Regions from separate parts of the Ruegeria sp. YTSA105 genome, predicted to be linked through region 2. Evidence: riboswitches for the same ligand, from Rfam matches in the RefSeq annotation. Region 2 holds a riboswitch; each other region holds the start of a gene.
The links. Region 2 has a riboswitch for cobalamin ahead of AC2FH2_RS11730 (hypothetical protein). Riboswitches for the same ligand answer to the same signal wherever they lie in the genome.
Positions count from the first base shown of each region.

Region 1: linked by a shared signal. The riboswitch ahead of AC2FH2_RS04545 (CbtB domain-containing protein) and the one ahead of AC2FH2_RS11730 (hypothetical protein) in region 2 are both predicted to bind cobalamin.
Region 3: linked by a shared signal. The riboswitch ahead of AC2FH2_RS04475 (DUF1636 family protein) and the one ahead of AC2FH2_RS11730 (hypothetical protein) in region 2 are both predicted to bind cobalamin.

Region 1 is NZ_JBXWNE010000002.1:378,716-388,349, reverse strand. Features, by position in the region: gene AC2FH2_RS04590 (OpgD/OpgG family glucan biosynthesis protein) at 1-165, opposite strand, end outside; gene AC2FH2_RS04585 (OpgC family protein) at 162-1,379, opposite strand; gene AC2FH2_RS04580 (tetratricopeptide repeat protein) at 1,414-2,784, opposite strand; gene AC2FH2_RS04575 (CaiB/BaiF CoA transferase family protein) at 2,966-4,150, opposite strand; gene AC2FH2_RS04570 (thiamine pyrophosphate-binding protein) at 4,137-5,756, opposite strand; gene AC2FH2_RS04565 (DUF302 domain-containing protein) at 5,834-6,292, opposite strand; gene AC2FH2_RS04560 (DUF1636 family protein) at 6,361-6,774, shown strand; gene AC2FH2_RS04555 (hypothetical protein) at 6,771-7,265, opposite strand; gene AC2FH2_RS04550 (CbtA family protein) at 7,332-8,030, opposite strand; gene AC2FH2_RS04545 (CbtB domain-containing protein) at 8,035-8,205, opposite strand; cobalamin riboswitch at 8,243-8,451, opposite strand; gene cobF (precorrin-6A synthase (deacetylating)) at 8,495-9,238, opposite strand; gene cobA (uroporphyrinogen-III C-methyltransferase) at 9,231-9,634, opposite strand, start outside.
Region 2 is NZ_JBXWNE010000008.1:46,950-56,583, reverse strand. Features, by position in the region: gene AC2FH2_RS11765 (DUF1013 domain-containing protein) at 1-691, opposite strand, end outside; gene AC2FH2_RS11760 (ribonuclease T2 family protein) at 822-1,451, shown strand; gene AC2FH2_RS11755 (thermonuclease family protein) at 1,593-2,090, opposite strand; gene recR (recombination mediator RecR) at 2,254-2,847, opposite strand; gene AC2FH2_RS11745 (YbaB/EbfC family nucleoid-associated protein) at 2,912-3,256, opposite strand; gene AC2FH2_RS11740 (DNA polymerase III subunit gamma/tau) at 3,400-5,151, opposite strand; gene AC2FH2_RS11735 (protein-tyrosine phosphatase family protein) at 5,308-5,808, shown strand; gene AC2FH2_RS11730 (hypothetical protein) at 5,810-6,214, opposite strand; cobalamin riboswitch at 6,298-6,517, opposite strand; gene AC2FH2_RS11725 (alpha/beta hydrolase family protein) at 6,657-7,514, shown strand; gene rsgA (ribosome small subunit-dependent GTPase A) at 7,536-8,564, opposite strand; RNA gene ffs (signal recognition particle sRNA small type) at 8,723-8,821, opposite strand; gene AC2FH2_RS11710 (5'-nucleotidase C-terminal domain-containing protein) at 8,861-9,634, opposite strand, start outside.
Region 3 is NZ_JBXWNE010000002.1:363,575-373,208, forward strand. Features, by position in the region: gene AC2FH2_RS04460 (TolC family outer membrane protein) at 1-775, opposite strand, end outside; gene AC2FH2_RS04465 (protein-L-isoaspartate O-methyltransferase family protein) at 871-1,524, opposite strand; tRNA gene AC2FH2_RS04470 (tRNA-Cys) at 1,753-1,826, shown strand; cobalamin riboswitch at 2,178-2,384, shown strand; gene AC2FH2_RS04475 (DUF1636 family protein) at 2,479-2,853, shown strand; gene cobW (cobalamin biosynthesis protein CobW) at 2,856-3,911, shown strand; gene cobN (cobaltochelatase subunit CobN) at 3,915-7,208, shown strand; gene cobG (precorrin-3B synthase) at 7,205-8,332, shown strand; gene AC2FH2_RS04495 (precorrin-8X methylmutase) at 8,332-8,961, shown strand; gene AC2FH2_RS04500 (precorrin-2 C(20)-methyltransferase) at 8,958-9,634, shown strand, end outside.

The DNA.
Region 1 (9,634 bases), on a different contig from region 2:
CTGCGGGACCATCTTGCGCTCGGCAAAGGGCTTTGCGGCCAACTCGCGGGCCAGCGAGATCACGTCACTGCGGTCAAACGGGACCTCTCCGCCCACGGCAAAGGTGGCCGGGGCGAAGGCAAGCGCCGAAGTCGTGGCCAGAAATGCGCGACGTGTGAATTTCATTTCTTTGATTTCCAGGGTTGTGACTTAAACCACGCGGCCAAATAGGCCACGGTGATGATCATGGCAAAGCCAATCATATTAGCGACAAAGACAGTGGCAAAATCCCGCCCAAACAAATCGAGCCCAACGCCGATAAGTCGTGCTGCTGCCATGGAAAATACGAATACGGCAAGTGATTGCTGACCCACTTTGGTGACCAGGGTCAGCACGATTTGCCAAGCTTTGGCGCCTGCGCTCTGACCGGTTGCGATCAGGCGGTGTCCATGCTCGCCAGCAGCGACCCAGCCCAGATAGGCCAGCGACAGGAAATGCATGTAGCGAAACAGACCGAAATCGGTCTTGTCGCGGAATTCCTTCGTGATGGGCCAGACTTTGCGGATTTCATCGGCCAAATCCGGGGCTGCGGCATTCACCCATGTGAACACTTTCCACGACCCGAAAGGCATTGAAAAGATCAGGAACAGCGCCGCTGCCCAAATCAACGTTTTTGACACCGGAGGGGCAGGGATCCAGCCGCGCATGAATGCAAAGCCAGTAAAGAAAAGCAACTGCCAGCCAAAAGGGTTAAAGAACCACTGACGATCCGACCAGGGCTCGGCGGGCAGGTCCAGAACGTCGGTCTGCGCCACGAGCCAGATAGCAACGGATGTGGCTGCAACCGCCCAGAATCCGATGCGGGACAGGCCCATGAACAGCGGCATCATTGCAAGTACCACCAGATACATAGGTAGAATGTCGAAATAATTCGGCACATAGGTCAGGGTGAACAGGCCGACGATCTGCGGAGCAGGATCATTGAAGAAATGCTGCAGGTTCAGGGACGAGATGTAGTTCTTCTCAAACAGGCCTGATTGATTCAGCGCAGCCATCGTCATCGCGACAAAGAAGAACAGGCCGATATGCGCCCAGTAAACCTGCCAGATCCGGTATGATACCCGCGCAGTGCCCATCCACCAGCCCTTGCGCAGGAACGCGCCGCCAAAGGCGATGGCCGAGGCCATGCCCGAACAAAAAACAAAAATCTCGGTTGCATCCGAAAAACCAAACCGGGCAGGGATCCACTTGGCCCAGGGGTCGTTGGGAATATGCGCAATCAGGATGATGAACATCGCAATTCCGCGATAGAAATCCAGACGCGGGTCGCGCGTACTAACAGGGGCGGCCGAGGTGGCTGCCACAGGTGCAAAATCAGAAGCGGGCGATAGAGTCGCCATACGAGTTCTGTCCTTCTTCAGTCTTTTTGTTTTGTTATTCTGCCGGAACGCTTTGTGCGTCTTGGTTATCGCGGGCCGCATCGATCAATGCGCGGCGCGCCATAGCATAATTGTCCTCACCCCCGGCCCGCTTGGCACGGCGGTCGTCTAGAATGCGCTCGACAGCATCCAAACGGCCGGCACGCAGGCCGGAATCAATAGTGATGCGCTCGAATACATCACGTTGGGCGTGGCTACCACCGGCCAGTTGCATTCCGTCCCGTGCATTCGACAGGAAATCAAATGCTTCGCCGTAAAGGCCGTCGCCAAAAGCCTCAAGCCCTTTGGCTGCGGCAATACCGGGATCCGACATCCGGATCGGAGTGTCGCCCTGATTGCGCTGGGCATCTTTCTGGATGCGCTGCAGCATTTTGCCGGTCGCTTCGGTCCGGTTGTCGCCGGTCAGGGCCAGCAGATAGTGAAGATCGGCGAAGATCAGGCAGCCATCTTCGGTCCGGGCGGCGCTGAGGTCGGCCAGTTCCTCCCAGCGGTTTCCAACTTTGACGCCCTCAAGCTCGAGCCGGGACAAAAGCGACGTGGCATTCGATATGTCACGGTAATCGTCGGTTTTGTCCTGCCGGACATACTGGTCATACAGTTCCATAACCTGATCGACCTGGCCCAGGTCCAGATGCATCAGCGCCTTGTGCCACCAGACATGATAGCGAAAGTTGTTGCAATGCGCCCAGGCATCCTCGCGTCCGGCCAGCCAATCAAGACCTTGCTGCGCATTGCCGGTCATCTCGTGCACATGGGCCACTGCGTGCAGACCCCAGGCATCATCCGACACCATCCACAGTGCCTGACGTCCGGCGATTTCGGCTTTTTCATAGGCCCCGGTTTCCTCAAGCGCGAAGGAATGGCACCCCAGAAGATATCCGCGGCCGGCGTGGTCGGGTTCATAAGCAGGCAGGACACGTTCGATCGACCGTCGCATACCAGCGGCATCTCCCAAGACAAACCGTGTTGCATGGCTGAGTTTCATCGCCAGCGAGTCCTGTGGGTGGAGGCGCAGAATTTCTTCAAACTTCTGGATTGCATGTGAGGGCAGGTCGGACAGGTAAAGGGCCAACGCGTCGACATAAAGCCGCTCGCGCTCAGTTACCGGTTGGCGATCCATAGCGGTGTTGGCAGCATTCAACGCTTCCGCTGCAACTGGCATCATCTCGCGCCGACCCAGCAGGACCAGGAACAGACCTTTGATGGCGTGACCAAGCGCGAAATCGGGCTCAAGCTCTAGCACTTTGCCCAGATGCTGGGGTGTGACAGCTGAATGCGCCATGAAACCAAGCAGAACACCATTCCACGCCTCGACACTGGCCGAATGGCAAAGAGTGTTCATCTGTCCGAAAACATCTTGTTTCATGCGCGGGATCCAATCCATTTGCGATTTATTACTTTATTCGATTTAGCAGAGAGTCAGGCGGGGTCGTATCAGTATCGGCCCTGCTCTCGAATTGGTGAAAAGCTGTGTGTGGAAAACGTGAAAAAATCCGCCGATTCAACGGCATGTTTCAGCAATATGCCGCCTAGTAAGGCATTGTGTTTCAATCTTCAAATGGGTTCTTAGCGTTCAGGACTGCTGCAGTGTCCGCTCCGAATTGTGGCGGAGCCGTCCGGTAGGTAACCGGTGTCCGCGACAATTTCAGCGGGTTTCCGATCAGTTTTACCTCGGCCGGGGCAGCCTGCATCGCGATCTGCATTTGCCGCGCCGCGACCTGCTCGGTGTCAAAAACCTGATCCAGGGTCTGGACCGGCCCAACTGGTACTTTGCGTGCCTCAAGTTCTGCGATGACGGTTGTTGTGTCATATGACTGAACCGCAGGGCGCAATAGGGCGTTCAACGCATCCCGGTTTTCCAGCCGCGCCGGATTCGTCGCAAAGCGGACGTCATCCGCCAGATCAGGTTGGTCGATGAATTCGCAGAACCGGCGGAACTGACTGTCATTACCTACAGCAAGGATCACATGGCCATCGGCGGTTTCATAAACGTCATATGGAACAATATTTGGATGACCATTCCCACGGCGTTGTGGCACATTGCCGGATGTCAGATAATTCACGCCTTCATTGATCAGCCACGCAATCTGGGAATCGACCAGAGCCAGATCAATTTGCTGTCCCTCTCCGGTCTGGTCCCGGTGGCGCAATGCTGCCAGAATGCCAACGCAGGCATACATACCGCACATGACATCAGCGATACCAACTCCAACTTTCATCGGCGCCCCTTGGGGATCGCCGGTCAGAGACATGACACCGCCATAGCCCTGCGCCATCAGATCATATCCGGGCTTTGATGCGTTAGGCCCATCCTGCCCGTAGCCTGAGATCGAACAATAGACGAGGCTAGGGAATTCCTGCGAGAGCGATTTGTAATCCAGCCCGTATTTCGCAAGCCCGCCGGGTTTGAAATTCTCGATCAGGATGTCCGCAAACGAGGCCAGCCGCCGAATTTCCGCCTGACCTTCGGGTGTGGTGATGTCGATGGCGACCGATTTCTTGTTGCGGTTGGCTGACATGAAATAGGCACTAAGATCCGATGGAACCCCGTCGGCATCAGCGACATAGGGTGGGCCCCACTGGCGCGTGTCGTCCCCTTTAGTGGCAGGGTTTTCGATCTTGATAACGCTGGCACCCAAATCGCCCAGCAACTGTGTGCAGGTCGGTCCGGCCAGAATGCGGGACAGGTCCAGAACCTTGACGCCCTTCAGCGGCCCTTCAGATCCGGCCATCATATCCTCCGCGGTCAATCTCAGCAGCGATTACGGTGAACCTATCAGACTTGGTTGCCGCTTCCAGAGCATCCCTCAGTTCGGCGCGGGTGCGCACCGTGTGACCATTCCCACCGAAGGCCCGGCCCAAAGCTGCAAAGTCGTGGCGGTCGAAATCGACGCCTACGTTCCCCATTTGCCGCTGACGCTGTTTCAATTCTATCAGGGCAAGGCTGGCGTCAACGAACACCAGGAAAATCGGGTTACCCCCCATCTCGGCAACGGTCGACAGTTCTCCGGCGACCATCAGGAACCCGGCATCACCGGAAAAGCTGATGACCGGGCGCGTGGGTTCGGCCAGCTTCAGCCCGATGGCCATTGGCAGAGCGCAGCCCATGGTGCAGAGCGCCGAAGATTGGATCAGCCCGCGTTCTTCGGAACATCCCCACATCTGGCTGAGAAGGATGCGATGCGCGCCACTGTCAGCGGTGGCCAATGTCTCGGCAGGAAGAACCGCGCGGGTTTCCGCAATTACCGCGGCGGGACCCCATACGTCATCAGTAGGGAAGGCTCGCGCCAGGGCGGCCCGAACCTGTTCGGGTTCGCTGCCGGGCCAGGTGGCGCGGGCAGGGTTGCCCTTTGCAATGGCCTCGAGGGTCGCGCCGGTATCAGCCACCAGGTTCAACCCGGCCTGATGCATGTAGTGATCGTTCGGAACCGCCGAAATGTCGATGACGCGCTTTTCTTCGGGGTCCCAAATCTCGCGCCAGCCTGGGCGCATTTCGATCGGGTCATAGCCCAGACACAACACCAGATCGGCCTGTTCAACCAGCGGCACCAGATGGGTGTCAGCAAGCGGCGACAGGCCCGCGCCGCCAAGGCACAGTGGATGATCCTCGGGAACCACGCCCTTGGCCTTGTAGGTTGTCACAAAAGGAATGCCAAAATGTTCAAGGAACGCCTGCACCACATTGCGCGAGTCGTCATATAGAACATCCAGGCCGATAATCGCGATGGGCCGTTCGGCCTGTGCCACCCAGCGGCGGGCTTTTTCAACGCAATCCCCCTCGGGCGCGACGGCGGCAGGTTTGACAAGACGGCGGCGTTTGACATCGGTCACAGGCGCATCCGCAACCGAAATCGGCACGTCGATATGCACCGGTCCTGGGCGCGGCTGATTGGCCAGCGATACCGCTTTGTCTGCGATAACATCCGCGCCTTTAGCGGTCAGCATGAACGTCCCTTTGGTGATCGAGCGATAGACCCGTGCGTGATCCATGACCTGATGGGTGTATGTCAGCGCCTCATCTGCGTCGACACAGCCGGTCAGCACGATCATTGGCACCCGGTCCTGCAACGCATTGGCGACCACATTGATCCCGTTCATTGCGCCTGGGCCGAGTGTGGCCACCAGAATGGCTGGGGCACCGTCGCGGTGATGCACCGCCTCGGCCATAAAGCCAGCCGCGTTCTCGTGTTTGGTCAGGTGAAAGGTTATTCCCGCCTTTTCCAACGCATCCACTAGGGTCAGCACCTCGCCACCTGGCATGCCAAAAGCGTGGCGGCAGCCAGCCTCATAAAGCCGTTGGGCCAGAATGTCCGCAGCGCGGGGCGACGAGTCCTGCATCAGTAAAGCTCCGAAAACTGTTTCAACGCAGATTGCGGAGGACAGACCCGGACGCAAGGCGCATCACGCCAGTGTGACTATTTGACAGCGGCTTCGGCCACGATCTGAAAGGTGTCATCCAATTCCTGGGCAATGTCCCTCAGGGGGTCTCCTCCCTCATAGATATAGGGCGCGAATACAAAGCTGGGCGTTTTATAGGACAGGGTGGCGGTACCGTCCTCGTTTTCAGTCACGTAAAACCGGATCGGTGCTTCGATCATTGCGCGCACCGAGGTTTCCAGCACGCGCACCGCATAGTCATTGTTGAAGGCGCCGATCACCAGATTGCCTGGGATTGTAATTCCCCGCGCGGCGGCGGCTTTGGTGGGGCCGGCCTGCGTGACCACGATCAGACCGTTTGCCTTAACCGCCGATTTGGTGTCCGAGACCAATTCTTCATAGCTTTTGCCCGTAGGATACACGGCCCATCCCGAGAGCGGTTCGTCGGCCCAGGCGGGCAGGGCCAGCAGGGCGAAGACGGTCCAAAGCAGTTTCATCCAGAGGCCTCCTTTTAAGGTGTCTGCAGGAATCCTGCCAGAAATGTGAGATCGTCGCACTCACAATCTTGTGCGCATTCGGGATTGCGCCGCGCCGCTTAAAGCCGCAGAAACGGGCGCAGGACGAAGGGAAAGGTCTGGATCGGATGCGCCTGATGATCTGCAAAACCTGTGGCACCGCACGTGATCGGGCGGCCGAGGTGCAGGCTGTGCAGGACGCACTGAAAAGGGCCGGATTTACGGATCAGGTCGAAGTGAGCGAACACGCCTGTTTCAGCGGCTGCGCGGAACCCACGGCGCTGGCTATACAGGCGCAGGGGCGCGCATCTTATGTGTTTTCGGGTGTCGATGTGGTGGCGGATGCCGCGGATATCGCTGAAACTTGCCGTACTTACCTGAACAGCCCGCAGGGCTGGATTGAAGACGCCCGACCCTGCGGGCGGCTTCGGATGTGTTTGCGTGCGCGTATTCCGGCGCTTTAGTCGACCTGAACCGTAACCGCAGCACGAACCGGCACGTTATCGACCGAAAGCGGGCTATGGCTGTTGGAATTCAGTGAAACCGAAACCTCGACCTCGCCTTTGGGCAACTGATCAAGATGCATCCAACTGCCGTAAAGCCGGGCGAGCTTTTCTCCGTTGATGTAAACATGCGCGTGCCCTTCGCCTGCCAAGTCTGCGGTCGATGCGTTCTGCGGTGCGAAGGTAAAGTTTTTTGGCATGACATGCAGGTTCCAGCCAGACATAGGATCCTGTGTCAGAGCGATGTCCAGTGTAGGTGCATCTGCGCCTGCCGGTAGGTTCAGGGCCGTGGAATGATCGTGGGCCATGGTCTCAGTGTGTGAGGCTCCGTGAAGAGACGGATCAGAATGGTCGTGGCCATCAAATGTGACGCCATTTGCAGCAGCAATTACAAATCCTGCACCGCCGCCAAAGACCAGACCGATCACGAATAGAGCAAGTGAACGGGTCATTGTATTTCCTTGAAAACATAGAGAAACGCGCCAAGTTTACACCCGGCGCGTTCATTCGAAGTGCGATCAGGCCGTTGCTTCGGAAGGTTGCGCTTCTTTCTGCCAGAAATAGCCAGCGAACGCGCCAACCAGAACCCATGCAACCAGACCGATTCCAAAAGCTCGTGCCGCGAACAATGCGCCAATTTCAGTCGGCACAGGGCCGGTGAAAACATCGGGCTCGGGTGCACCGATAAGATGTGGCACCAACAGAAGTACTGCGGCGATCACATAGCTGATCAGGTTACCTCCAAAGGCGATCAACCACATGGCGACAAGGGCTGCTGCAACCGTTGCGAACCACCAGACCTGACGTGCATAGACATCGGCTGCTGCGACACCCGGCACTTCGGGCGCCAGGGTGAAACCTGGTGCAAGGTGGAAGGCGATAAATCCGGCCAACCCCCAAAGAACGCCGGTCCGGCCATCAATCTGATGCCCTTGACCTTCGGCTACCGACATCAGCGCAACCATCACCAGCGCATAGCCGGTATAGGTCAGCATGGTAAAGATGACACTCAGCGCATCACGCGTCAGTTCAGAGAACATGCGCGGCAGCTCGGGATGAGCCGATACGGTCTCGCCCCCGAAATGCACCAGCTCTCCGGATTCATAAAGCTCGGCATGCAACAATACTGGTTGCACAAATACCAACTGCAGCAAGGCGGCAATCAGCCCCGCTGCAGCACCAGCGAACAACGCGCTGGTCAATATACGACTGAACACGGTCTTAGTGGCAGGGGAAGCCGGTCGCGTGACGCACGTCATGCGCTGCATCATGCAGGGCCGCTGCCTGAACGTGACCGGTCAGCGTGATGAGGCCCAGACCCAGAACCACTGCAAACATGACCGGAACAAAGCCTGTACGCGCGGCGGATGCTGTTTTCGTTTGTGTTGCCATTTTGTATTCTCCTCTGCCGCCGCACCCGACGGCCGGTGTTTCGTTTTTTCGCCTGGCAGGTCTCCTGGCTTGCGGGTCGATGCCTCTGTTCGCCTTCCCCCCGGATAACCGGGAGTGGCTGGTTGAACAGGGGCTCTCCGCTTACAGTCGCGGGGGCGGCTTTGGAGTTGACCACCGAGGCAGTCGCACCAAATTCCCTCTTAGCATCCGGATTTCTCCGGCAGGACCAGACACCCCCATTTAGCCGCTATAGCTGTGGCGGTGCAATCATCATTTGCGACGTATTGTGTCAGATTATGCGCTTTTTCAGCAAATAAATATCCATGATCCAACCATGGTCGGCACGGGCATGGGCGCGGCGGTCCAGAATCTGCTGGGCAACCTCGGCCAAAGGGCCTTTGATCAGGATTTCCTCTTTCATGCCGACATATGCGCCCCACCAAATGTCCAATTCTTCCATGTCCAGGTTTTGGAAGGAACATTCGCCATCCAGCATCACCGCCACGTTTTCTGCGGTTTCCGGCCATCCTTCGTCCCGGATGCGACGACCAGTTGTTACGATATAGGGCGCGCCCAGTTCGTTGATCGGAATCGCATGGGCCGCCGTCAGCGCTTGCAGCGCGGTGATGCCGGGAATCACCCGTGTTTCTGGCTGAGGGGTCAAACGTGCCGCGATTCGCAGCGAACTGTCATACAGCGACGGATCCCCCCAGATCAGCAGCGCCACATGGCGGGCCTTCGGGTGGGCTGCGATGACCTCCTGCCAGCGCAATGCAATCGCATCGTGCCATTCGTCCACTCCGCGTAAATAGCCATCATCGGCACGGCGTTTGGGAATGTCGAAATACGCGATTTGCGGAAGAGTATCCGCGACCTGAGCGATGATCTGCTCGCGCAGCCCTGCCAGATCGGCCTTGTTTTCGCCCTTGCGGGGGATCAGGATCAGGTCCGCCGAACGGATCGCCTGCGCCCCTTGAAATGTCACATGATCCGGGTTGCCGGTGCCAATACCGATCAGCGTCAGGTCAATCATTTTCGAACTCTGCCAGAGGTCCATACAGGATCAGGGCCGGGGCGGTGCCGATCTCGGTTTCCAACTGCTGCGACAAGGCACCGATGGTCGAGCGTTGCAGCTTTTGTTCGGGGCTCGAGACGGATTCGGCCATCAAAGCAGGTGTATCCAGCGAAAGGCCGTGGGAATGTAAGGCCCTGACCAAAAGGGGAAAGGTGCGCTTGCCCATAAACACGACGGTCGTAGCCTGTGGATCAGCCAGTGCTGCCAGGTTCAGATCTTCGGGCAGTTTGCCGCTGACATCGTGGCCGGTGACGAATTGCACGCGCCGCGCGGTCAGTCGCCGGGTCAGAGGAATGCCCGCCGCTGCCGCCGCCGCTACCGCCGAGGGGATGCCGGGGATGATTTCATAGTCGA
Region 2 (9,634 bases):
CGTCGATGATCGGCTCTTCTTTCTCCTCGGGGGAGTCATCAGACAGCGAGAAGGTCTCGAGACCCTCGATCGCCGTTGGAATTTTGGGCGCTGCGTCCATTTCCAGTGACTGCTCGGTCGAAACCAGCTTGCGGCGCTCATCATCGCTCATGACGCCACCTTCAGCGGCTTTCTTGGCGGCGGCTTTCTGCACGATTGCGTCCAGCTCGGACTGTTTACACAAGCCCAGAGCGACGGGGTCAATCGGTTGCATGTTCGAGATGTTCCAGTGCGTCCGCTCGCGGATCGACTGGATGGTCGGCTTGGTGGTGCCGACCAGCTTGGCAATCTGACCGTCGCTGAGTTCGGGGTGGAACTTGACCAGCCACAGGATCGAGTTCGGACGGTCCTGACGCTTGGACAGCGGGGTATAGCGCGGGCCACGACGTTTTTCCTCGCCACTGGCAGCGGGGTTGAACTTGAGCTTCAGCTTGTGCAGCGGGTTGCCCTGCGCCACATCAATCTCTTCCTGCGTAAGCTGGTTGTTGGCGATCGGGTCGAACCCTTTCACGCCAGCGGCCACGTCGCCATCGGCGATGCCCTGCACTTCCAACTCGTGCATTCCTACGAAATCCGCGATCTGCTTGAAGCTGATCGTTGTGTTGTCTACTAGCCATACGGCTGTTGCCTTGGCCATAAGCGGTTTTGCCATCAGCCCGTCTCCTATGCATACATCTTTCCCGTCGCCGGAATTCGGCGGCCCCGTGATCTTGGGGCAGGTTTCCGTTGTCGGGGAACTTGGGCTGTATATAGTCGCGGCAGGGCAAGAAGGGAAGAGGCGAATGCGCTGGCTGGTTCTATGGGTTTTCAGTGCAATGACGGCGCTGGCCGAGGGTGAAAAACCGGGTGAGTTCGACTACTATGTCCTGGCACTTAGCTGGTCGCCGAACTGGTGTGCGCGCGAAGGCGACGCGCGTGGGTCCGATCAATGCGTTGTACGGCATGATCACGGCTGGATTCTACACGGGCTTTGGCCGCAATTCCATCAGGGCTGGCCATCTTATTGTCGAACGGCTGAGGCCCCGCCGACGCGGACCATGACCCGTGAAATGGAAGATATTCAGGGCAGTTCCGGCCTTGCCTGGCATCAGTGGAAGAAGCACGGCACCTGCTCGGGCCTGAGCGCTTCGGACTATTACATCTTGTCGCGGCAGGCCTATAGGTCGGTGGAGCGCCCAAAGGTGTTCCGCCAGTTGGACACATCTGTGAAGCTGCCCGCATCGGTCGTGGAAGAGGCGTTTCTGAAGGCCAATCCGGGCCTGGAGCGCGACATGATCACCGTCACCTGCAAACAAGGCTATATCGAAGAGGTGCGCCTGTGCCTGTCGCGCGAACTTGATCCGGTGCCGTGTGGCCGGGATGTGATCAAGGACTGCGCGGCCAAAGACGCGCTTTTTGATCCGATTCGTTAGGGTTTGCGGTAAAGGCGAGATGGTGGGTAATCGCAACTTCTACGTTGTTGCCACCGCATCCTGTTCAATAGCCAGATCGTGCCGAGGCTAAGGCCTACCTTGCTATTCCAAAGTCCTCAGGGCCACTGCGATACCATAAAGCTAGTCGGAATTGCGTTTCGGTTTTACTTCGGAATGGAACGCGCGCATGTTTCCCTTTTGGCGTGCGGCTGCCCGCCAGAGTTTCTTTCGCGCATCGCCCGGCTCTAAATGCGCGTATTCACCGCCGCAAAACTTGGGCCAGTTCAGAGCCAGTCCAAGTTTAACCAATTCTGCGGCGACATCAGTACCATCTGGAAGCGTGCACTTGGCGACGATCCGATCGTAGGAAACCTCTTCTTTGATTTCGGCTGTGATCATCATGCCTTTGCACATCTTGATCAGCGCAAACTTGGATTTCTTGCCCCAGGGATGCTCAAGCTCGGGCGCATCGATTCCGGCAACCCTGATCTTGGTGCCGCTTATCACGATCGTGTCGCCGTCGATTACGTGGCACTTGCCTTTGAGAGTCCGTGTGGTTGGATAAGCCGAGGGCGGCTGCTTTGACGGAACCGGTCGTGCTCCGGTGATCGCAGGTCGTTTAGTTGGTTGGAAGGGCACCACCCTGGATCGTTTGCGCGATGATTCGAACAGGGCCTTCAATATATATCTCAACATATGAAAAACGCATTCTAAATCTGCTTAATCGATGCGTAGAATGTTAGGCTGGATACAGTATTTGTGTAAACTTGATATTTGAATTCGACCAAGTGTCGAAGCTCAACTACAACTCCTTCCGCGCCCTCAGCGCCGCCGTAATCGTCCCGTCATCCAGGTAGTCCAACTCGCCGCCAATCGGCACGCCCTGCGCCAGCGAGGTCAGGCGCACCTGCCCGTCCAGTTGATCGGCTATATAGTGCGCGGTGGTCTGGCCATCGACAGTGGCGTTCAGCGCCAGAATGACTTCGGTGATCCCCTCGGCTGTGACCCGATCCTTGAGGCGAGGAATGCGCAGCTCATCCGGGCCGACTCCATCTAATGCCGACAAGGTGCCGCCCAGCACGTGATAGCGGCCTTTGAAAACCGCTGCGCGTTCCATCGCCCAAAGGTCGGCGACGTCTTCGACGACGCACAGCTCTCCGGTCGCGCGGACTTCGCTATCGCAGATGTCGCAGATATCCGAAGTGCCTACATTGCCGCAATTCAGGCACTCACGGGCAGTGATGGCAACCTGTTGCATCGCGTCCGCAAGCGGTGTCAGCAGAAGGGCGCGTTTGCGGATCAAATGCAGCACTGCGCGACGGGCCGAACGTGGGCCGAGGCCTGGCAGTTTGGCCATCAGGTCGATCAGATTGTCGATATCGCTGTTCGAACTCACTGCGCTTGCTCCTGCATAAGGGCCGGGCAGTTGGGCCCGGCCGGTATTTCGTCAGGAGTGCCTATCAGAACGGCAGCTTGATGTCTGCGGGCAGGCCCATACCTTCGGTCAGCTTAGCCATCTCAGCCTGCGACCGTTCTGCGGCCTTGGCCTGAGCATCTTTGACGGCGGCCAGGATCAGATCTTCGACCACTTCCTTGTCGTCGCCGTTAAAGATTGACGGGTCGATATCGAGACCTTTCAGCTCTCCCTTGGCCGTGGCTGTTGCCTTGACCAGCCCTGCACCGGATTCGCCGACAACCATGATGGTATTCAGCTCTTCCTGCATATCCGTCATCTTGGTCTGTAGATCCTGCGCGGATTTCATCATCTTGGCCATGTCACCCAGGCCGCCGAGTCCTTTGAGCATCGGTATTCTCCTAATATCCGGTTTGACGCCTAAATACGGGCGCGGTCGGCGCGGCACAAGGGCCGAGCTGGCTCCCGCCCGTCGTCAAGGCCTTTCCTCCCGTTGGGCCCGGGAGGTTTCCAGTTGGGTCAGATGGGACGGTTTCAGTCTTCCTCGAACGGGTCCCATTCGTCTTCGACCTCGGGCAGCGCCTCGGTTTCTACTTTGGCGGCACGTTCTTCCGGTGTTTCAATCCGCTTGATGCGTGCCTTCGGAAATTGCATGAGCACCGCCTGAACCAACGGGTGTTTCTCAGCCTCTGCTTTCAACGCCAGCTCGGCGGCGTCTCGAATCTCGGCGATGGTCGCAACCTCACCATCGGCTACAATCGACACAGCCCAGCGGTTGCCAGTCCATCGTTGCAGCGACGAACCCAGTCTCGCTGCCAGATCTGTGGGTGCGTTTTGTGTCGGGGTGAATTCGATCCGCCCCGGTTGGTAAGAAACCAGCCGCACCCCGTTTTCGACCTCGACCAGAAGTTTCACATCCCGATTGGTGCGGATCAATTCAACCACGTGGTCAAAACTCGGATACCGTGCCAGCGCCGATTGGATATCATGGGCCAGAGCGGCCGACGGCGCGCCGGCAGGGCTGCTAGTTGCGGACACGTAAGAAGATGATGCCGCTGGTACCGGAGCCTGAGAGGGCACGGCCATACCACCGCCCGGACCACCATTCGGAGGCGGTGGCGGGTTGTCCTGCAGGCGCTTGATCAGCTCTTCGGGGCTGGGCAAGTCGGCAACATGGGTCAGGCGGATAACGGCCATTTCAGCAGCCATCATGGCATTTGGCGCGGCCGATACCTCTTCCAGCGCTTTCAGCAACATCTGCCACATCCGGGTCAAAACGCGCATTGGCAGGGCCTCGGCCATTTGCTGACCACGGGCACGTTCATCAGGGGAAACCGTCGGGTCCTCGGCTGCGTCTGGCGTGATCTTCACAACCGAAACCCAGTGCGTGATTTCGGCCAGGTCACGCAGCACGGATAGCGGATCGGCCCCTTCGGCATATTGCCCGCCCAATTCAGTCAGCGCGCTTGCTGCATCCCCTCGCAGGATCATTTCCATCAAGTCCAATACCCGGCCCCGGTCGGCCAGACCCAGCATCGCGCGCACCTGATCGGCGCTGGTTTCACCGGCCCCATGGCTGATTGCCTGATCCAGCAGCGAAGTTGCGTCGCGCGCCGACCCTTCGGCCGCGCGGGTGATCAGCGCCAGGGCATCCTCCGCGATCTGCGCCTTCTCAGCCGCTGCGATCTTATTGAGCAGGCCAATCATGTCCTCGGGTTCGATCCGGCGCAGGTCAAATCGTTGGCACCGCGACAGAACAGTCACCGGGACTTTGCGGATTTCGGTCGTGGCAAAGATGAACTTCACATGCGCAGGAGGTTCTTCCAACGTCTTGAGCAGCGCGTTGAACGCGCTGGTCGAAAGCATGTGAACTTCGTCGATGATGTAGATCTTATAGCGCGCACTGGCGGCACGATAGCGCACCGAGTCGATGATTTCGCGAATGTCATTTACGCCGGTGCGGCTGGCGGCGTCCATCTCCATCACATCGACATGGCGGCCTTCCATGATGGCGACGCAATGTTCGCACTGGCCGCAAGGTTCGGTCGTGGGCTTGCCTTGCCCATCAGGACCGATGCAGTTCATGCCCTTGGCGATGATCCGGGCCGTGGTCGTCTTACCGGTGCCGCGGATGCCAGTCATGATGAAGGCTTGCGCAATCCGGTCGGCCTCGAACGCGTTTTTCAGCGTGCGCACCATTGCGTTCTGACCGACGAGGTCAGCAAAAGTTTCCGGGCGGTATTTCCGCGCGAGAACCTGATAGGCGGGGCTGGGCGTGTCGGTCATGTCTGCTCTGTTGGATTCGTGTCAGGTTTGCAGCGTAGAGACCCCCGCCGTCCGCGTCCACCGCGCGCGAAAAGGAATTTCGTTTTGGCAAGTTGCATCAGAGCCGGTAAATCATGAGGGGCTTCAGCCCCATGTGGTGATGCAGGAAAAGGAGCTGTGTTGGAGAGTTTTGCAATTCACCCTCTTGGATTGGGCAAAGGGCAGATCGCTCTGTGCCCACTGCCGGGTGTCACGGGCGATTATGCTGGGGATTTCGCAGTAATCCGGGATTGGGCGCCGGACCTGGTCATCTCGATGACGACCTCGGATGAGTTCCAGCATTCCGGCGGGCTGTCATTCGAGGCGGACCTGCAGTGCGAACGGATTGCCTGGGTTCACCTTCCAATCCGCGATTTCGGCGTCCCCACGCCTGAGGTTGAGGCGCTTTGGCCGCAAGCCAGTGAGGCGGCCCAACATGTCCTTGCCAGCGGTGGCAAGGTGCTGGTGCATTGCCGCGGTGGGTGCGGTCGCTCGGGGATGGTTGTGATGCGGCTAATGGTGGAATGCGGCGAAGCGCCTGGCCAAGCGCTTCGGCGGTTGCGTGCGGTGCGGCCCTGCGCGGTGGAAACCGACGCGCAAAAGGACTGGGCCGGGTTGCCGGCCCGAACCCTTCCCTGATTCAGGCAGACACTTGATACGGAATACTGTCGCTGCGCGGCGGCAGGGTCGAAACGTCGAGCATCGCACAGGGTGGTTCTGACAGAAAACCAGCGGATTTCTGGATGAACTCCGGCCCGAACATCATGTCGCCATAGGCGTCCAGCATTTCTGTCGGCGTGTCCGTACTGGTGCCGCAATAGACCCTGATCTGTTCTGATTGGGCCCGAAAACGGGCCGTGCAGCCTTCGGTGCAATGGGTCAGATCGCTAGTGCCTTCGACCTCGAATGTTTTGGATGCTGCAGGCGTTGCCGTCGCCATCGCCTCGGCCATGGCGCGTGCCATTCGGGCCAGGGCGGGGCAGGGTTTCCCGGTCCTCTGACAGACGGTTGCGGTGAATTCATGTGTCTTTGTCTTCCAGATCATAATGCGCCCTCCGCGCGCAGGACGAAGGGTGAGGATCAGGTGTGACAGCGCGCTGACGACCTGCCCGGACACCCCGCCCGAGTTTCGGTTTCGATACGATGGCAGGTCTCCTGACTTGCGGGTCGTCGCTTTGCCGACCTTCCCAGCCCTGGGGCCAGTGGTATTTCGGCATTGCTCACCGCTTACAGTTGCGGGGGCAGTCGCGGAGTTGGCCCTTTCCGGCATCGCCGGGGCAGACCGCACCGTGTTCCCTTTTCATCCCGCCCCAATTCCGGGGCAAGAACCATCACCACATCGCTAGCGGCTATGCAGACCCCGAGTCAAGCCACCTGTTGGGGTTCAAACCGGACGTTTGGTCATCTTGATGAAATCTTGACTCTGGTGGCCGAAATCGGGCCGATTGTTGAGTGAACCGAGTAGTTCAGAATTTGTCGGAAGCGCCATGCTTGATACCACGCCCTGCGTCCAGACTAAGGACTTTGATTTTGCCTCAGGCTCTGCCAGCCTGTCGGCGCGGCTGTATCTGCCTGAAACCGAGCCGAAGGTCGCCGTGGTGATTCACAGCGCAACTGCAGTGCCGCGCGAATATTACCAGCATTTTGCCCGTTGGCTGGCCGCCGAACAGGGTATTGCCTGTTTGACCTATGACTACAGCGATTTCGGGCATTCGCTGCGCGACAAACTCAAAACCTCCGAGGTGACCATGGCGGATTGGGCCTTGGTCGACATGCCCGCCGCACGGGCTGAGATGCGCAGGCGGTTCCCGGACGCTTTGCAGTGGAGCATCGGTCATTCCCTTGGTGGTTTGCTGGGGCCGGTGCAGCCAGACATTGATCAGATCGACCGGATGATCTGTGTATGTTCGGGGCTGGTTACTCTGTCCGACCATCCCTGGCCCTATCGCGGGCTGGCGTGGATGTTCTGGCATGTGCATGGGCGTCTGGCAGTGAATGCGCTGGGCTATCTGCCGGGCAAAGCGGTGGGGATCGGTGCCGATTTGCCTGGTCCGGTCTATTGGCAATGGCGTAGCTGGTGCACGGCGCCGCAGAATTATGTGCCGCAGATCGGTGACGCTCTGCCCGAAGCGAGATGGGCGCAATCGAATACGCCGGTGGACCTGTTCACCTTCGAGGACGACCAGATGGTGCCGCCAGACGCTGTCTGGCGGCTTGCCGATCTGTATGGACCAAAGGCGCGGCGGCATCTGCTGTCTCCGAAAGAGATCGGAGTGCCCGAGATCGGTCATATCGGTGCCTTTGCCCGCAGAAATCAGGCGCTTTGGCCCCGGTTGATTGCCTGAAGACGCGCTTTTCCGTCCCCGTTAGGGTCTGTTGCGAGACTTTTTGTCATGCATGACAGACCGCACCATTTTACCAAAGGCTTTGTCGCGCGCCCGGGATTGCGCAAGGGTTTCAGAGTTCCTCTGATCCTCGCGCCGCAGCTTGTTCCAGCGTACCAGCCGGTCCGGCGAGAGCAGGCCATCGGCAATCGCCTCTTGCACGGCGCAACCGGGTTCGGCCTGATGCTGGCAATCTGAAAACCGGCAGGTCGCAGCCAATTCCAGAAGGTCTGAGAAAACCTCATCCACGCCGTCTTGGGCATCCATCAAACGCAGGGCGCGCATTCCTGGCGTATCAATCAGCCACCCCCCGTTTCGCATCGGGTGAAGCGCACGATGGGTCGTGGTGTGGCGACCCCGTGCGTCATCCTCGCGGATCCCCGCCGTTGCCCCGGCCTGACCAGTCATGGCGTTCGCCAATGTGGTTTTGCCGACACCGGATGAGCCGACCAAAGCAGCAGTTTGCCCGGCAGGGCACCAGGACAGGATCGGATGAATCTCTGACGCCTCCAGCGCGTTGACGGTTAGAACGGTCAGAAACCGAGCCAGCGAACTGGCCTGACTGGCATAGCTCTCTGGGTCAGGGCAGCTGTCGGCCTTGGTCAGGACAACAACCGGATAGCACCCGGCCTGATGCGCCAGCGCCAGATAACGCTCAAGCCGTGCCAGATTGAAATCGGCATTGCAGGAACTGACGATATACAGCACATCCACATTCGCCGCGATCAGCTGAACCTGCGCACCGGTGCCTGCGGCCCGGCGTTGCAAGAGGCTTTTGCGCTCCAAAAGATGCCGAATGCGGTTTTGATCATCCGCAAGGACCCAATCGCCAACCGCAAATTCGCCGGTTGATCGGTCAGGGGTCAGATCAGATGTGCCGCCAAGCGCATTCAGGCCGATCAGGCGATCACGATGGACGGCGTTGATGCGATGCGGTGTGCAGGTAGGGTTCACAGCATGTTGGGCTGCAAAATGAGAGGACCATCCCAGGTCCGAAAGTGTTTTGGACATTGTTCTGCCTGTGTTCAGATACAGGAAACCATCAGGGTGGCAGGCGCGCACCCATCGGTAACGTGTTCAGGCAAAAGCGGGGGTTAGTCCCGGAAACGCTCTGCCCGAAGGGTCATTGCTACAATCATAAAGTCCCTCCTGCGGCAGTCGTTGCGCGTAAGTGAGAGGTTGGACATCGACCCAAGCGGGGCTCGTTGTGGCTGCTTCCTTCCGGATCTGACCAGGTTGGCGAGGCGCTCGCCCGCGCCAACCTCTCGAGGGTGGATATAGGCAGTTGGCCGGAAAAACACAACCCGTCAGAAGGTCAGAAGAATCCGTAAAAAGCCATTTCCGTCAGTTCCAAGGACTTGTGGATCAAATTCCTGAATGTCCTGCAGATGTCGGTGGGCATTTGGACCGGTGCGTAAGATCGCCTGCGTACCCGTGTTACTAGTGATTCTGAAGGGTTCCTGGGCCTCTTCCAGCGGATCGCTGACCAAGGTGCCTGACAGATAATCCAGCAGGGCTTGCTGGACCGGCAGGATGGGCATGTCGATACGTTGCGCATTACCCGCAAATGGGAAATGCCCGCCCCCGCTGGCGCGATAATTGTTAAGCGCGACGGCAAATTGCTGATCCGGTGCAATGGGGGTGGCACCGACCAGAACCTCTGAAACACGCCGGTTTTCGGCATTGATCAAGGTGCCCATATCGTCGAAACGCGGAGGTTGTGTCAGATCAATTCTGCAGGACAGCCCGTATAGCACATCAAAGTTGTGACCCACCCGATTTTCGCAAATAAGTTCGGATGCAGATCCGGTCGAAATCTGGTTGAAAACAGCTGCGGACATCTCAAGCCAGTCCACGATTTGGTCACCGGATACAATGACACCCTGCAATTCGTTTGGAAAAACATGCAGGTCAACCACGTTACGCAGGAATATCTCGCCAGGCTTAACATCCGTATAGAATCGCGGCCCGGCCCGACCGCCGAATTTCGAAGGTGAAACCGCCGATAAAATCGGAATATCTGCCAGGTCGGTATCGGACATACACAGACGTAACGCGGCAGCCTGGGCGGCGGCGACCAG
Region 3 (9,634 bases), on a different contig from region 2:
CGGACAGAATGGACGGGTGATTGCGTTGGGCCAGGCTGACAGCCTCGGTCTCGGAGCGGGGCAAGTTTGGCAGGCTGGGCTGACCAGCAGTACGGCCCGGCAGTTTGCCGACTGCGTTCACATATTCCGCCTGAGCAGTGCTCAGATCGCCGCGCGCATTCGCCAGATCGGCCTGCGAGCTTGCAAGCTGAGCCTGAGACAATGCGACGTCTGTGCGGGTAACTTCCCCAACTTCGAAACGATCCTGCGAGGCGCGAAGCTCTTCTGCGGACAGTTCAACGTTGTTTTGACGAATCGATACGGTCTCTTCCTGCAGCAGAACACTCAGGTAAGCGGTCGCCGCGCGGAACAGGACCTGCTGTTCGATATCGATCAGCGCCTGCCGGGTCGACAGCACCGTTTCCTGCGCTGATTGCTTGCCTAGAATCGAGGCTCCGCCATCATACAACAGCTGGCTCAGCGTCAGGCCCGAGAAGAAGTTCGAAGGATCTACACTGTTCGTAACACCACTGTTTCTGCTGCGCGTATAGTCTTGGCTAACCGCGACGGTCCAGTTGATAATAGGGCGCAAAGCCGATAGCGCGATCGCCACATCCTCGTCCGCAGCCCGCAGCAACGCCCGGTTCTGTTCCAGCAAACCACTAGTATTATATGCTCCGATGAACGCGTCGGTCAGGTTGTCGGCCCAAACCGCCCGTCCAGGCAACGTGCCCAAAGCAATACCTGCAGTCACTGCCAGAGTCCTGACCAGCTTTCCTCCTGCTGCAAAACGCATGGCGAAATCCTCTCAAATCAAAATAACGCAGCCCTCAGGCCAGTTTGCGTCTTTGTGTTGAACTAATCAAGGCAGCAGATATATCTGCCCGCCGACTATAGCGAAAATGCACTCTCGGCCGAGAAAGCCTTCAGAACTGGTGCACTTGCGTTGAATGCCTGGCGCCAGGTAACGCGATCGCCTGATTTGTGGCCTATACGGACGGTCCCAAGATCACCTTCCATGAACAGGCAGGCGATACGCCCATGATCCTTAAGCTGGTCAATCAATGCAGACGGAACCTCTTCTACACCGCCCTGGATCATGACCACGTCATAAGGCCCATGCTCGGCAGCGCCCTCATCCAGCGGCCCCACGTGAACAACCACATTATCCGCGTCAGCCTCCATCAGCAGCGTTTGCGCTTCGGCAGCTAGCGCTTCATCCGCTTCCACCGCTACGACCAACTGCGCCATACGGGCTGCAACAGCCGTCGAATATCCCAGCGCCGGAGCAATATCCAGAACAACCTCATCATTGGTAATGTTCAGCACATCCAACATCTTGGCCAGTGTTCTCGGTTCCAGAATGTAGCGTCCAGCCTCAAGTTCTATCAAACCCTCGACATAGGCGGCTTCGCGTTGCGCGTCTGGCACAAAATTCTCGCGCTTGACGGACAGCATGGCATCAATGATCGGGAACTTGGTAACGTCCGAAGGCCGGACCTGCGTATCGACCATGGTGCGGCGGCGGGCTGCGAAATCTGTCATTGGATCGCTCATTCATTTCCCAAGGTTGATGGGTTTGTGCCACATCCCGGGCAAACCAGCAACGGCCCGCAAGCGGAAACTTTCGTCTGTCGTGAAGATTTTAGAGTGATCCGAATGGGTGATCCAATTTTCAGTTCCTCAAATTTAGACCGAACCCACTGGACGCCCCGGATTAAAGCTGCTAAAACGCCTGTCACACCACGGCAAGTATTTGATATTACTTGAAAAGGCGAGTTGGCGGAGTGGTGACGCAGCGGATTGCAAATCCGTGTACACCGGTTCGATTCCGGTACTCGCCTCCAATACTTTCAAACAGTTGCTTCGCATTCGGCTTTTCGAGCCTGCGACATGCCGTCTCGCTACGGCAGTGCTCTGCTGAGTGAAGCTTGACACCGGATTGATCAGAAGGCGGTGAACTCACTGGCTCGGCCGGTAAATTTGACCGCTCTATCGAATCCACGCGATATGCCCTTTGAAGTAACGGGCCCGCGAATCCTTTCGTCTGGATATCTTCGAGGCGCAAAGCCCAAACTCGCCTGCCGTCATTTTGCATCTGACTGACCAAACATGCCGCTGACAGGCATTGGCAGGTCGCTTTTCCATTCTCGATGATTTCCGTGCGTCTGCCGCGCTTGACAAGCCCCCTGCCCGTGCCGCATGTCCCATCCGTTGGTGTCTGCACATGCAGATGAAAAGGGAATGCGTCAGCGGTCATCCGTCAAACGCAGCCGCCCCCGCGACCGTGACCGGAGAGGGTGCCCAAAGCCACTGGCCAGACAGGCCGGGAAGGCGGGACATCTGCCAGAGGCCAGCCTCTGACATCCGCAAGCCGGGAGACCTGCCAACATCCGAAGTTGAAACCGGACGGGGTGATCCGGTGTCGGGCCCATGTCGCAATACGTGGCCCGCATGAAACCCCGTCCCCCGCGAAGAGGATTTGGGGGGATGAGAGACATGACCGAGACCACACCTGTTGAACTGCTGGTGTGCACGACCTGCCGCCGCGGCCTGCCCGTCGAGAATGATGCAGATCGTCCTGGGGCGTTGTTGCACAAGGCGTTGGAGCAGGCAGAACTTCCTGATGGCGTCACTTTGAAGGCAGTAGAATGCCTTTCAAATTGCGATCAGGGCTGCTCGATTGTGCTGCGTGGCGGACCCGAACGTTGGACCTTTGTCTATGAGCATCTCGATGAAACCGATCATGTCGAGACCATTGTTGAAGGTGCGACCAAATATCTCGCGACCCAAGATGGCCTCGTTAAATGGCGCGAACGTCCTGAACATTTCCGCAAAAACTGTGCGGCCCGCATTCCCCCGATTGGAGCTTAGATATGAGCAATCTCGAAAAACTGCCCGTCACTGTGATCACTGGCTTTCTGGGCTCGGGAAAGACCACGCTAGTGCGTCATCTGATGCAGAACCCGCAGGGCAAGCGCCTGGCCATTGTGGTCAACGAGTTTGGAGATGTTGGCGTCGATGGCGATATCCTCAAATCCTGCGCGATCCCCGATTGCCCGGCGGAAAACATCATGGAATTGGCCAATGGATGCATCTGCTGCACCGTGGCAGATGATTTCATCCCGACCATCGAGGCGCTGATGGCGCTGGAGCCGCGCCCCGATCACATTCTGATCGAAACCTCTGGCTTGGCCCTGCCCAAGCCGCTGCTGAAAGCGTTCGACTGGCCGGATATCCGCTCGAAAATCACCGTGGATGGCGTAATTGCTCTGGCCGATGCCGAAGCTGTGGCCGCCGGTCGCTTTGCCCCGAATGTCGCTGCGGTGGATGCCCAGCGCCTGGCCGATGACTCGATTGATCACGAAACGCCGCTATCCGAGGTGTTCGAGGACCAGATCTCCTGCGCCGACATCATTCTGCTGACCAAGCCTGATCTTGCTGGCCCCGAGGGGGTCGCCAAGGCCAAGGAAATCATCGCGGCAGAGGCTCCGCGCCCGCTGCCCGTGGTCGAAGTGGCCGAAGGCGCTGTGGATGTACGTGTTGTGCTGGGGCTTGAGGCCGCTGCCGAAGATGACATGGAGGCACGTCCCAGCCATCACGATGGCCACCACGATCACGAGCATGATGATTTCGAAAGCATCATTGTCGAGCTGCCGGAACAGACCGATCCGGCCCAGCTGGTCGCCAATATCGAACGTCTGGCGAATGAACTGAACATCCTGCGGGTCAAAGGCTATGCCGCTGTTACCGGCAAACCCATGCGCCTTTTGGTGCAGGCAGTCGGGGCCCGTGTGCGTCATCAGTACGACCGCCCGTGGGAGCCAGGTGAAGAGCGTCGCTCGCGTCTGGTGGTCATCGCCGAGCATGACGACATCAAAGAGGCTGAAATCCGCGAAATCCTCGTGGGTGTGACCGAGGCTGCCGAGTAAACCATGCACGTCGTCTTCCGCGAAAGCCACGGGTTAGAGGAAACGGAGACCCCGACCGATCTGGGCCAGAGCCCGGCGGATCTGGTGGTGCTGTCCTTTTCCGACAGTGACCTTGGCGCTTTCGCGGCAGGCTGGCATCGTGGGGGTGGACCCGAAGGTCGGATGCCGACCCTGCGGCTGGCCAATCTAACGGCGCTGAAGCACCCGCTTTCTGTCGACACCTATGTCGAGCAGACGCTGGAGGGCGCCAAAGGCATTCTGATCCGCCTGATCGGTGGCGTGCCCTACTGGTCCTACGGATTGCAGCAGGTTCTGGCACTGGCCCACGCCAAAGGCATCGCTGTGGCAGTCCTGCCGGCGGATGGACGTGAAGATACGCGCCTGGATGACTATTCTACCCTGCCTGTTTCAACCCTGCGGCGGCTGGCGCATCTTTGCGACACAGGCGGTGAGGTCGCAGCGCAGGCTGCGCTGGCGCAAATGGCACTGGCCGCGGGGCTTTATTCTGGCCCGGTGATGGGAGCCAAGACGATCCCGGAATGTGGCGTATGGTGTCCGGATCGCGGTGTGATCCCGGCGGATATCGCATTCGCCGGTGATGCCAAGCGCATCCTCGTGACCTTCTATCGCGCCTATCTGACCTCGGCAGACACTGCCCCGGTCGCGGCCCTGATCCACCGTCTGCGTGCGCGTGGGTTTCAGGCTGTTGGCCTATTTGCGCCGTCGCTCAAAGCCCCTACCGCCGCTGACTGGCTGCGCGAACAGGTCGTAGCGCTGGCCCCCTCGGCAATCATCAACGCCACCTCCTTTTCGGGCAAAGGCGCCTCGGGAACGTCCCCGCTGGACGCCGCCAATGTGCCGGTATTTCAGGTCGCCTTGTCCACCGCACGCCGCAAGGCTTGGGTCGATGCGGAACGCGGGCTGTCCCCCGCCGACCTCGCAATGCATGTGGTCCTGCCCGAGGTGGATGGCCGCATTTCGGCGGGCATCGCTTCGTTCAAGGAACCGGGCAAGCGCGACCCGTATCTGGAATATTCCCGTTTTGCCCACCGCCCCGAGCCGGAACGGGTTGAGGCGATCATAGACCGGGTGGACGGCTGGCTGCGCCTAAGCGACAAACCCAAGCCAGATCAGGTTCCAGCGTTGGTGCTGTCGACTTATCCCGGCAAGGACTGGCAGATGGCCCATGCGGTTGGCCTGGATGCGTTGGCCTCGGCCGAGGCGATGCTGTCCGATCTGCAGGCTGAAGGCTATGATACAGCACCCGGCGAACCGATAGCCGAGACGCTTTTGGATGCGCGACTGGCTTGGCCGCTCGCGGCCTATCAGACCGCGCTGGCAGACTTGCCGGAACAGTTGCAAACGGATCTGCAATCCATTTGGGGCAAGCCTGAGGACGACCCGGTTTTTGCCGATGGTGCGTTCCACTTTACCGCCTTGAACCGGGGCAAGACACTGATCGCGCTGCAACCGGAACGCGGCACGCCCGAGCTGCGCGATGACGACTATCACGATCTTTCGCGCACCCCGCGCCACAGCTATGTTGCCTTCTATCTCTGGCTGCGTAAGGGGCATGGCGCGGACGCGCTGATCCATATCGGCGCGCATGGCACGCTGGAGTGGTTGCCTGGTAAATCCGTTGCTCTGTCGGCAAATTGCTGGCCCGAGGCGTTGGTCCGCGATCTGCCGGTGATCTACCCCTTTATCGTGAATGACCCCGGCGAGGCCGCACAGGCCAAACGCCGGATCGGGGCTGTCACGCTGGGCCATATCCCGCCCCCGATGCGCACAAGCGACACGCCGGACCGTATGGTGCGGCTGGAATCCCTGCTGGACGAATTCTCGAACGCCGACGGGCTGGACCCCAAACGCCGCGACCGACTACAAGAAGACATACGGGATGAGGCGCAGGCCATTGGTCTGGAAAGCGATCTGGGTCTGAATCAGGCAACCTGTACCGCCGAAGCGATCACCCGTATCGACCGATTTGTCTGCGACATCAAAGAAAGCCAGTTCGGCGACGGCTTGCACGTCTTTGGCCGCGTCCCCGAAGTGACCGGCAATTTTGATGCCACGCCTTCGGCGCATGCGGAACGTCAATCACTTTTGGACGCACTGGCCGGGAAACGGATCGAGGCTGGCCCGTCTGGCTCACCCTATCGCGGGCGCTCGGACGTGCTGCCGACAGGGCGAAATCTTTACACCACCGATCCGCGTTCGGTTCCAACACGCGCGGCCTATACCCAAGGTGTCAAACTGGCCGAGGAACTAGTGCGGCGGCATCTGCAGGAAGAAGGCGATTACCCCAAGGGGCTGATTGTCGACCTCTGGGGCTCGGCCACGATGCGCACTGCGGGTGAAGAATTCGCCATGGCGCTTCACCTGCTGGGTGTGAAACCGGTTTGGGACAAGGGGTCGGAGCGGGTTTCCGGTATCGAGGTGCTGCCAATCACTGATCTCAGCCGTCCACGGCTAGACGTGACCTTGCGTGTCTCGGGCCTGTTCCGCGATGTATTCCCGACGCTTTCTGCGCTGTATGGCCAGGCAGTGCGAGCATTGTGTGAACGGGACGAGGCAGCAGACTGGAACCCATATGCCGGGCAGGCACCGGCCGCCCGTGTCTATGGCCCCGCCCCCGGCAGCTATGGCCTGAACATGACGCAGCTATCCGAAATCTATACGGACGAAGCGCGCACACAGGCCGGTCAGGCTTGGCTGGATGCCAGTTCCTTTGCGCTTGAGGGCGAGCAAATTGCACGGGATGTCGATGGTATTACCCAACGCGTTGCCCACGCCGATAGCTTTGTTCACCTTCAGGACCTGACCGAAACCGATCTGCTGTTGGCCAATGACTATGCCACGCATGAGGCCGGTTTTGCCGCCGCCAAGAAAGTCACTGGCGGTACTGCGCAGCTGTACCATCTGGACAATACCAACCCAGACACCCCCCGCGCCCGAACCCTCTCTGAGGAAATCAGCCGCGTTGTCCACGCGCGCGCGGCTAATCCTGACTGGATCGCAGGAATGCAACGGCACGGATTCCGCGGCGCCGCCGAGATCGCGGCAACGCTGGATCATATGGCAAGCTTTGCCCATCTGTCGGGAACCGTTGCACCGCATCTATTTGACATCTACCACGATGCCACACTGGGTAACGCCGAGGTTGATGCCTTTCTGCAAGAGAAGAACCCACAGGCGCATCAGGCCATGCAGGACCGGTTCCGTGCTCTGCTCGAGGCTGGCCTGTGGAACACGCGCCGAAACTCGATCCGAGCCGATCTGGAGGGGTTGGGATGAGTGCACCGATCGTTCAGGGCTGGTGCCCCGGCGCCCATCGCCCGATGATGTCGGGGGACGGGTTGGTCGTGCGGGTTCGGCCGCGGCTGGCGCGCCTTGAGGCAGCGCAGATGTTAGGCCTGTGCGAACTTGCCGACCGGTTCGGCAATGGCACCATTGACCTGACCATCCGCGCCAATCTGCAACTGCGCGGTGTGGCCGAGGCCGATCACCAACCTTTGCTGGAAGAACTCGCTGCGCTGAACCTTTTGGATGCGGAACCGGGTATCGAGGTGCGGCGCAATATTCTGGTGACACCGCTCTACCAATCCGGCGATCTTACCGCACGACTGACGCAGGAACTGATCGACCGGTTGGGCGAATTGCCGTCGCTACCAGCCAAGTTTGGGTTTGCCATCGACACCGGACCAAATCGCCTGTTGGTCGGGGATTCCGCGGATATCCGGCTGGAGACAGGCCCCGAGGGGCTGATCCTACGCGCTGATGGGGCCGAAACAGGGCGTCGCGTGACCGAAAAAATCGCCATCGACCACCTGATCGCGCTGGCCGAATGGTTCGCGGATCACCACACGCCCGAGGCCCGGCGCATGGCCCGCGTGGTTGCGACACAGGATTTGCCGTCAGAATGCCAAGGCAGCGCACCGGGTGATGTTGGCGCTCTGCCTGAGCCGGGCATCGTGGAACTGGGTGCGTTTTACGGAGCCGCGTTCGGTCAGTTGCCAGCGCGCGGGCTTGCGGGGCTGATTGAGACCTGCGGTGCCTCTGCGCTGCGGGTCACCCCTTGGCGGCTGTTCCTGATGGAAGGCGGGGCGGCGATACCCGCCCCAGCGTTCGTCACCGATGGCACCGACCCGCTGATGACCACTGACGCCTGCCCCGGCGCCCCGCTCTGCCCGCAGGCGCAGGTGGAGACCCGCGATATCGCCCGCGCGCTTGCCTCGCGTATTCCCGGCCACTTGCATGTCTCGGGCTGTGCCAAAGGATGCGCGCGCATGGGACCAGCTGATGTCACCCTGGTCGGCCACGATGGTCGATTTGATCTTGTCAAACAAGGCCGCGCGGGAGATCAGCCAAACCTGCGCGGGTTAAGCCCCGAAACACTTATGACCATGGACTTCTCCTGATGCCCTATGAATACGAAACCGACGGCGCGGCGATCTACAAACAAAGCTTTGCCACCATCCGGTCCGAGGCCGATCTGGCACGGTTCGACGCCGATGAGGAACAAGTCGCCGTCCGGATGATCCACGCGGCAGGTATGGTGGGGCTGGAAGAGTTCGTGCATTTCTCACCCGGTTTTGTGAGCTCAGCCCGTGCCGCGTTGGAAGACGGAGCACCGATCCTGTGCGACGCCCGCATGGTCAGCGAGGGTGTGACCCGGTTCCGCCTGCCCGCCGATAACGAGGTGATCTGCACCCTGCACGACGAACGTGTGCGTCTGCTGGCTGCCGAGATGAGCAACACCCGGTCCGCCGCTGCGCTGGAGTTGTGGCGCCCGCATCTGCAAGGCGCCGTGGTGGCCATCGGTAATGCGCCCACCGCCCTGTTCCACCTGCTGAACATGCTGGAAGACCCCGACTGCCCGCGCCCTGCGGCCATCATCGGCTGCCCGGTGGGCTTTGTCGGTGCGGTCGAATCTAAAGACGCTCTGTGGGAGGCGCAGCCAGTGCCGTCCTGCATCGTCAAGGGCCGCCTCGGCGGCAGTGCCATCACAGTCGCAACCATCAACGCCATCGCGAGCCGCGCCGAATGAACGCGGGCAAGATATACGGTGTCGGCCTCGGCCCCGGCGATCCGGACCTGATGAGCGTCCGGGCCGACCGCCTACTGCGCACTGCCCGCCACGTGGCCTTTTTCCGCAAACCGGGTCGCAGTGGTCAGGCGCGCAAGATCGTCAATGGCATGATCCCCGAAGGCGCGGTGGAATTCCCGATGGAATACCCCGTGACCACAGAAATTCCATTGAGTGATCCGCGGTACAATGAGCTGCTCTCGGCGTTTTATGAAGATTGTGCCGCGCATCTGAAGACATTGTCGGATCAGGGCGAAGACGTGGTGGTCCTGTGCGAGGGTGATCCGTTCTTCTACGGATCATTCATGCATCTTTACAATCGACTACGCGGCGAAGCTGAAGTTGAAGTCGTGCCTGCGATCACCGGTATGTCCGGCGCGTGGACCGCAACCGGCGACCCCATCACCTGGGGAGACGACGTATTGACCGTGCTGGTCGGCACATTGCCCGAAGACGATCTGGCCCACCGAATGGCCCAAACCGACGCGCTGGTAGTGATGAAGATCGGGCGCAATATCGACAAAGTGAAGCGGGCCCTGAAGACGGCCGGTTTGTATGACCGTGCTTGGATCGTGGAATACGCTCAGATGCCCAATCAACGCGTGTGCAAATTGTCGGAAAATTGCGAGGGGAT